Linked DNA regions of Sinorhizobium meliloti. The protein of the gene in region 2 binds, or shares a complex with, the protein of the main gene of each other region. Links are inferred from orthologs where the notes say so. Each region holds a gene or a part of one and is shown on either strand. Other genes may lie near its edges.

Evidence for each region. Proteins that work in one complex are often made in the same cells at the same time.
Region 1: the proteins of JOH52_RS01530 (region 2) and xseA are in contact, whole or in part, in a cryo-EM structure (PDB 8TXR), measured with the Escherichia coli proteins. The link is inferred for Sinorhizobium meliloti from one-to-one orthologs.

Annotation. Positions count from the first base shown.
Region 1 is NZ_JAGIOS010000001.1:1,013,080-1,016,890, reverse strand. Bases 1-2,992 are described here. They hold xseA (exodeoxyribonuclease VII large subunit), read left to right. Parts: upstream 1-702; coding sequence 703-2,283; downstream 2,284-2,992. Other genes in these bases: JOH52_RS04880 (MarR family winged helix-turn-helix transcriptional regulator), read right to left, coding at 2,882-2,992; JOH52_RS04885 (NAD(P)H-dependent oxidoreductase), read left to right, coding at 2,283-2,873; JOH52_RS04895 (helix-turn-helix domain-containing protein), read left to right, coding at 1-584. Also shown: more of JOH52_RS04880, read right to left, coding at 2,993-3,376; JOH52_RS04875 (EamA family transporter), read left to right, coding at 3,490-3,811. UniProt on the Escherichia coli protein: Bidirectionally degrades single-stranded DNA into large acid-insoluble oligonucleotides, which are then degraded further into small acid-soluble oligonucleotides.
Region 2 is NZ_JAGIOS010000001.1:310,367-314,732, forward strand. What follows is about bases 822-3,549. They hold JOH52_RS01530 (exodeoxyribonuclease VII small subunit), read left to right. Parts: upstream 822-1,923; coding sequence 1,924-2,175; downstream 2,176-3,549. Other genes in these bases: JOH52_RS01520 (zinc-dependent alcohol dehydrogenase family protein), read left to right, coding at 822-928; JOH52_RS01525 (histone deacetylase family protein), read left to right, coding at 991-1,920; JOH52_RS01535 (pirin family protein), read left to right, coding at 2,392-3,315; dxs (1-deoxy-D-xylulose-5-phosphate synthase), read left to right, coding at 3,536-3,549. In the rest of the region: more of JOH52_RS01520, read left to right, coding at 1-821; more of dxs, read left to right, coding at 3,550-4,366. UniProt on the Escherichia coli protein: Bidirectionally degrades single-stranded DNA into large acid-insoluble oligonucleotides, which are then degraded further into small acid-soluble oligonucleotides.

The DNA of each region.
Region 1 (3,811 bases), 700 kb from region 2 along the record:
ACCGGCCGCGCGTTGCGGCGCGGCCGGCAACGGGCCTCGATGCAATGCCTCAGGCCGTCGCCCATGCCATCCGGCTGATGCTCGACCGGCACGATCCCTATCCGGGCCTCGTTTTCGACCACCAGTATACGGTGCTGCTGACCAATCCGGCTTTCCAGGCGCTCGTCGACGCCACGGGCGTTCCGTTCAAGCCGGGGGAGAACTTCCTCGACGGCTTTCTCGGTGCAGAGAGCGTCCGCAGCCTCGTGGTCAATTGGGAAGCCGCCGCAGCCGATCTCGTTCAGCGGGTTCGCATGGAGGCGTGGCTGCAGGGGCCGCGCAGCCCCTTGCAGCGCAGGCTGAACAGGCTGGTTGCCGACCCGGCGGTGGCGGTGGCGATCGAGAACTTCCCGGCGACAGACCGCTTGCCGGTGCTGCCCATCGAGCTGCGCCTCGGTGACGCGGCGCTTAGCTTCATCACGACGCTCTCGACCTTCGGCTCGACTCAGGACGCGCTTGTTGAGGGCGTTCTGATCGAATCCTTCTTTCCGGCCGACGACGCGACCCGGCGCTTCTTCGGGCAGGGCGGGCGCGACGTCCAATAGGTTTTCCGTCCGGAAGATCGTTTCGCTGGTTCGATGAAACAGTGAAACGATGCAGAAAATCCGCAGATAGCTACGCCTCACTGCTGATCTTCGCCGCGGTGTCGGCTACAAGTGACGCATGACTTCGTTCTTTGATTCCGAATCTCCCTCCAACGTCGCCGAATATTCGGTGTCGGAATTGTCCGGCTCGATCAAGCGCACGGTCGAGCAGGCCTTCGAGCATGTCCGGGTGCGGGGCGAGATTTCCGGCTACCGCGGCCCGCATTCCTCGGGACACGCTTATTTCGCCCTGAAGGACGATCGCGCCCGCATCGATGCGGTCGTCTGGAAGACCACCTTCGCGCGGCTGAAGTTCCGGCCGGAGGAGGGGATGGAGGTCATCGCGACCGGCAGGGTCACGACCTTCCCCGGCTCGTCCAAATATCAGATCGTCATCGACTCGCTTGAGCCGGCCGGTGCCGGGGCGCTGATGGCGCTTATCGAGGAACGCAAGCGCAAGCTTGCGGCGGAGGGCCTTTTCGATGCGGGCCGCAAGCGGCCGCTGCCTTTCATGCCGAGGGTCGTCGGCGTCGTGACCTCGCCGACCGGAGCTGTGATCCGCGACATCCTGCACCGCATTGCCGACCGTTTCCCGGTCCATGTCATCGTCTGGCCGGTGCGCGTGCAGGGCGACGGCGCCTGCGAGGAGATCGTGGCGGCGATCGAGGGTTTCAACGCGCTGCAGCCGGGCGGCTCCATTCCCCGGCCCGACGTGCTGATCGTCGCGCGCGGCGGCGGCAGCCTCGAGGATCTCTGGTGCTTCAACGACGAGGCGATGGTGCGCGCCGCGGCGGCTTCCGCCATCCCTCTGATCTCGGCCGTCGGTCACGAGACGGACTGGACGCTGATCGACCATGCGGCCGACCAGCGGGCGCCGACGCCGACCGGTGCGGCCGAAATGGCGGTGCCGGTGAAGGCCGATCTCGAGGCCCAGCTCGCCAGTCTCGCAGCCCGGCTCAAGGGCGCCGCGGCGCGGCAGATGGACAATCGCCGCCAGACGCTGCGCTCGCTTGCGCGGGCGCTACCCTCGCTCGACCAATTGCTCGCCTTGCCTCGGCGTCGCTTCGACGAGGCGGCCGCCGGACTCGGCCGCGGCCTGCAGATGAACACCGCCAACAAGCGGCGAAGCTTCGAACGCAATGCGGCCCATCTCCGGCCGGAGCTCCTGACGGCAAGGATCGTCGATCGCCGTCAGCGCGTCTTGGATGCCGTCAACCGGGCCGAGCGCATCGTCGAGCGTAAGGTTCAACGTGGCGCTCAGCGCATTTCGTCTGCCGATGCCTCGCTCCGCGTTCTGCCGTCGCGGCTGATCGGCCAGATTCATCGCGCATCGGATCGCGTTTCCAGCCTGGGCAGGCGTGGGGATGCGGCGATCGCCGCCGATCTGCGCAGGATGAAAAGCGCGCTTGCAGCACAGGACCGCGTGCTGCAGTCGCTCTCCTATCACAGCGTCCTGCAGCGCGGCTTCGCGCTGGTGCGCGATGCCGCGGGCGAGCCGGTTAAACAGGCGGCTGCCGTGCATCCCGGGATGGCGCTTTCGCTGGAATTCGCCGATGGCCGCATCGCGGCGGTCGCCGGCGAGGACGGCACTGCGCCGCAGTCGCCGAAGAAGCGGCCTGCACGCTCCGGCGAGCCGACGAAGCAGGGCAGCCTCTTCTGATGCATATCCTGATGGTGCTCGCCCATCCGCTCGAGGAGAGCTTCGCTGCGAGTGTCGCCCGCATTGCCCGGGAAACGCTCGAGGCCAGGGGCCATACGGTCGATCTGCTCGACCTTTATCGCGAAGGCTTCGATCCGCGGCTGACCGTGGCCGAGCGGGGCAGTTATTTCGATAAAGATTACGACGCCTCCGGGGTCTCCCCCTGGATCGAGCGGCTGAGGGCTGCGGACGGACTCGTGCTCGTCTTTCCGCAATGGTGGTTCAATTTCCCGGCGATCCTCAAGGGCTTCTTCGATCGCGTCTTCGCGCCCGGGGTCGCTTTCGACCATGATGCGGCAGGCGGCCGTATCGTTCCCCGCCTCCGCAACATCAGGCTATTCTGGGCGCTGACCAGTACCGGGTCCCCCTGGTGGGTCGTGCATCTCTACATGGGAAATCCGGTGCGGCGGCTGCTGAAGCGCGGCATCGCCGCCTTCTGCGGCAAGGGGCTCGACTTCCGCATGGTCACTCTGCACGACATGGATCGGGTGACGGAGGCGAAGCGGAAGCGTCATATCGAGCGTGTGAGGGCTCTGGTGAGCCGGATCTGACCGGCGACCTATTCGAAGACCGCGAGGAATTTCCTGAGCAGCGCGTCCAGAGCCTCCCGTTCATCGGGTTCGAGGCCCGCAACGAGGCGCTGCTGGTTGGCGACATGGGCAGTGACCGCCGCGTCCACGCGCTTGAGACCCTCCGGTGTCAGAGCGATGAGGACACCGCGCCGGTCTTCCGGATTGTCCAGGCGTTCGACCAGCCCGGCTTTCTCGAGCTGGTCGATGCGGTTGGTCATCGTGCCGGAGGTGACCATCGTCGTTCCCAGCAGATCGCCCGGCGAGAGCCGGAAGGGCGGACCGGAGCGCCGCAGCGTTGCGAGCACGTCGAAACTCGCCGAGTTCAAGCCGTGATCGGCAAGGGTGCTTTCCACCTCACGAGCGAGATGAGCCCGGAGCCGCGACAGTCGACCGAGCAGACCCATGGCTGTCGCATCGAGCTCCGGCCGCTCTCTGCGCCACTGCGCCAGGATTTTGTCAACGTGATCCATATCCGTCTGCATCAGCGGCCTGAGTGAACGTTTCGACCTTCCCGAAGTCGTAGCCTCCATGTATCTTGACGTCAAGATACATTGGAGTAGAGTTATCTTGATCTAAAGATTCTTGAGGTGAAGAGATGGGTACGCGCAGCACCGAAATTCTGCTCACGGCCATAGCGCCGGCCATATGGGGCAGTACCTATCTGGTCACAACGGAATTCCTGCCGGCCGGTTACCCGGTCACGGTCGCAATGCTGAGGGCGCTTCCGGCAGGACTGCTGCTGCTGCTTGTCGTCCGGCAGATGCCGACGGGTGTGTGGTTGGCGCGCAGTTTCGTGCTCGGCGCGCTCAACTTCTCGTTCTTTCAAACGATGCTTTTCGTATCCGCCTACCGGCTGCCCGGCGGTGTAGCCGCAACCGTCGGAGCCATTCAGCCGCTGATCGTGATCGTCCTGTCGC
Region 2 (4,366 bases):
AGTCATCGAGCTCGTCGACGCACCCCGCCCTGCCCCAGGCACGGGCGAAGTCGAGGTCGAGATATCGCTCGCGGCAATCAATCCTTCGGACCTGATCCCCGTTACGGGCGCCTATAGCGCGCGCACCGCCCTGCCTTTCGTCCCCGGCTTCGAGGGCGTCGGCATCGTCAGGCGCGTCGGGCCGGACGTGCAAGGTTTCAAGGCCGGAGACCGGGTCGTCCCGATCGGCGCGAGCGGGCTTTGGCAGCAATTCCTCCTCCGTCCGGCCGAGTGGTGCTTTCACGTGCCAGGCGGGATCGAGGACGCACAGGCAGCGATGAGCTATGTCAATCCGCTAACGGCGTTGACGCTTGCCGAAGCGCTGCGGGAGCATTTCGGATCGCTCGAGGGCATGGATGTCGGCGTGACCGCGGCGGGCTCGGCCATCGGCGGCATGCTGATGAAGCTGCTTGCGCTCGAAGGCGCGGTGCCGACGGCCATGCTTCGCAGCGACAGAAGCCGCGGCCGTCTCGGCGAGACACACCGGATCCTGGTGGCCGACAGCGGCGACGGCCTTATGGGCAGCCAATTCGATGCGGTGCTGGACGCCGTCGGCGGCACGCTGGCGGGCGAACTGATCGGGCGGTCCATCCGCCCCGGCGGGACCTTCATCCAGTATGGAGCGCTCAGCGGCGCACCCGTGCCGCAGACGGCGATCAGCGGCCGGCCGGACATACGCTTCGCCTTTCTTTGGCTGAGAACCTGGGTGCATTCCGCCGGCCGGGAGGCACTCGAAGCCGCTTTCCTGCGCAGCTTCGCCGGGCTGCAGAGCGGCCTCTTTGCCAGCCCTATTGCCGCCACCTACCCCTTGAGCCGGCTTGCCGACGCCCTTGCGCATCAGGCCGACCCGCGTCGCGACGGCAAGATCCTGCTCGATCCGCGCTGTTGAAAATCGGCAGTTTCGCGTCGCCCACCATGGATTTTGACAGGCATGCGCACTAGTTTCGCCGGATGACCACGCATCTCTACGAAAACCCGGTCTTCCTGAAGCACGAGGTCCCGGAAGGGCACCCCGAGCGGCCGGATCGGCTGAAGGCCTTGAATCTTGCGTTGGAGCATCCGAATTTCGCGGATCTCGAGCGGCTCGAGGCATCGAAGGGTGACGAAAATCTGGTGTTGCTCGCCCACACCGAAGAGCACCTGCTGGGGATCAAGCGGGACATTCCGGACGAGGACATCAACCAGATCGAGTCCGATACCTATGCAAGCCCGCAAAGCCTCGAGGCCGCGTTGACCGGTATCGGCGGTGCTGTGGCGGCCGTCGACGCGGTCTTCGCCGGCGAAGCGGACAATGCCTTCGTGGCAGCCCGCCCGCCCGGCCACCACGCCGAGAAAAACAGGGCCATGGGCTTCTGCTTTTTCAACAATGTAGCGATCGCCGCGCGCTACGCGCAGACGGCGCATGGTGCGGAACGTGTTGCCATCGTCGACTGGGACGTCCACCACGGCAACGGCACACAGGACATTTTCTGGGACGACCCGTCGGTGCTCTTCTGCTCCACGCATCAGATACCGCTCTATCCCGGCACCGGTGCCAAGGACGAGACGGGCGTCAGGAACAATGTCGTCAATGCGCCGATTTCGCCCAACAGCGGCAGCGAGCATTTCCGCGATGCCTTCCGATCGCGCGTGCTGCCCGCGCTTGAAAATTTCCGGCCCGATTTCCTTCTGATTTCCGCCGGCTTCGACGCCCACCACCGCGATCCATTGGCCCAGATCAATCTCGTCGGCGAAGATTTCGACTGGGCGACGGGTCGCCTCCTAGACGTTGCCGGCAGGAGCGCCGGAAACCGCATCGTCAGCCTGCTCGAAGGCGGTTATGACCTGCAAGGGCTCGCCGAGTCGGCCGGCCTGCATATTCTGAGATTGATGAGAGGGTAATTCATGAACAACAATGCGCAACCGGACGTTTCCGCCCTCTCCTTCGAGCAGGCCGTCGAGGAATTGGAACGTATCGTTTCGGCGCTTGAACGCGGCGACGTCGCACTCGACAAATCGATCGAGATCTACGAGCGCGGCGAGGCCCTGAAGAAGCACTGCGAGGCCCTGTTGAAGGCGGCAGAGGATCGTATCGAAAAGATCCGCCTCGACCGCGCCGGCCGGCCGCAGGGAGTCGAGCCGCTCGACGCGGAGTAGCCTTCATTCCAGGCGAGATTCGCCCCCTCATCCGGCCTGCCGGCCACCTTCTCCCCGCGGGCGGGGCGAAGGGACAAGCGGCACGCATCGGTGCAAAAGTCCCTCTCTCCGCTTGCGGGACTCGGAACAGGAAACGCTCCGTCTCCCGATTGCCGCTACCGAACCGGAAGCACTGAGGGTAATCTTCAGTGAATGCCACCAACCGGAGCGCCTGCCATGTCCTTCTTTCCCGGTCCCGATCCGCTCGCCGGAGACAAGCCCGCCTGCGACGCAATCGAGCATCTGATCATCCCGCGCACCAGCGATATCGGCGGCCTGCAGGTCAGGCGGGCGCTGCCGACCGCGAAACGCCGGCTCGTCGGTCCTTTCATCTTCTTCGACCGGATGGGCCCGGCGCTGCTGCGTGCCGGCCAGGCGATCGACGTCCGCCCGCATCCGCATATCGGCCTTTCGACCGTCACCTACCTGTTCGACGGCGAGATCAAGCACCGCGACAGCCTCGGCACCGAAATGGTCATTCGCCCGGGCGACGTGAACCTGATGACCGCCGGGCGCGGCATCGTGCATTCGGAGCGCTCGCCGGAAAACCAGCGCGGGCACGAACGCTCGCTTTCAGGACTGCAGACCTGGCTGGCGCTGCCCGACGCCATGGAGGAGATCGATCCGGTCTTCGCGCACACCGAGGAGCGTATGCTGCCGCATCTTGCCGACGGCGGGGTTCGCGCGCGCGTCGTCATCGGCCAGTTCGAAGGGGCGGCTTCGCCCGTTTCCACCTTTACCGATACGATCTATGTCGACCTCATGATCGAGCCCGGCAAGAGCGCGCCTTTCGCGGCCAACTGGGAAGAGCGGGCGCTCTACATCCTTTCCGGCGAAGCGATCATCGCCGGCGACCATTTCGACAACAATCAGCTCCTCGTATTTCGTCCCGGCGACGAAATCACCATCACCGCAGGGCCTGCAGGCTGTCATGTGATGCTCTTCGGCGGGGCAGCGCTCGGCTCGCCGCGGCATATCTGGTGGAATTTCGTTTCCTCCTCCAAGGAGCGGATCGACAAGGCAAAGGAAGAATGGCGCACGGGACGCTTCGATATCGTGCCGGGAGACGAGGAAGAGTTCATACCCTTGCCCGCAAGCTGATCTCCGTCAAGCTCGCTTTCAGGCGTTGGATCGCGGTGCGGCGGAAAACCGCGCAGGTTTTCCTCATCCCGCACTTGGTTGAAGCCGCAGGAAAGCCTAATTTTGCATTCAACGGCGATTACCTCTAATAAAGAGCCGTTCCGACGACCCATCAACAATGCGCGCGCCTGTCTCCGGCGCGCATGAGGCATGCAGCGTGACACAACTGCCAACCAACCCGATGCCGGCAACTCCCCTGCTCGATAAGGTCGACTATCCCGACGATCTGAAGAAGATCGACGACAGGGACCTGCCGCAGCTGGCGGCCGAATTGCGTGCCGAGATGGTCGATGCCGTGTCGCGCACCGGGGGGCACCTGGGCGCGGGCCTCGGCGTCGTCGAACTGACGATCGCAATCCACAAGATCTTCGACACGCCGCATGACCGTCTGATCTTCGATGTCGGACACCAGTGCTATCCGCACAAGATCCTGACCGGCCGGCGTGATCGCATCCGCACCTTGCGCCAGGAAGACGGGCTCTCGGGCTTCACCCGGCGGGCGGAAAGCGAATACGACCCCTTCGGCGCAGCACATTCCTCCACCTCGATCTCGGCCGGTCTCGGCATGGCTGTCGCCGCCGAACTCGACGGCAAGAGCCGCAATGTGATCGCGGTGATCGGCGATGGCGCGATGTCGGCCGGGATGGCCTTCGAAGCGCTCAACAATGCCGGCGCGCTCGATGCGCGCCTCATCGTCATTCTCAACGACAACGACATGTCGATCGCACCGCCGACCGGCGCGATGAGCGCCTATCTGGCGCGACTCGCCTCCGGGCGGACCTATATGGGCATTCGCGAGGTCGGCAAGAAACTCACCGCTTATCTCGGCAAGACCGTCGACCGGGCGATCACCCGCGCGGTGGAGCATGCCCGGGGTTACGTCACCGGCGGCACGCTATTCGAGGAGATGGGTTTCTACCATATCGGCCCGATCGACGGACACTCCTTCGACCACCTGCTTCCGGTCCTGCGCAACGTTCGCGACAATGCGAAAGGCCCCGTCCTGATCCAT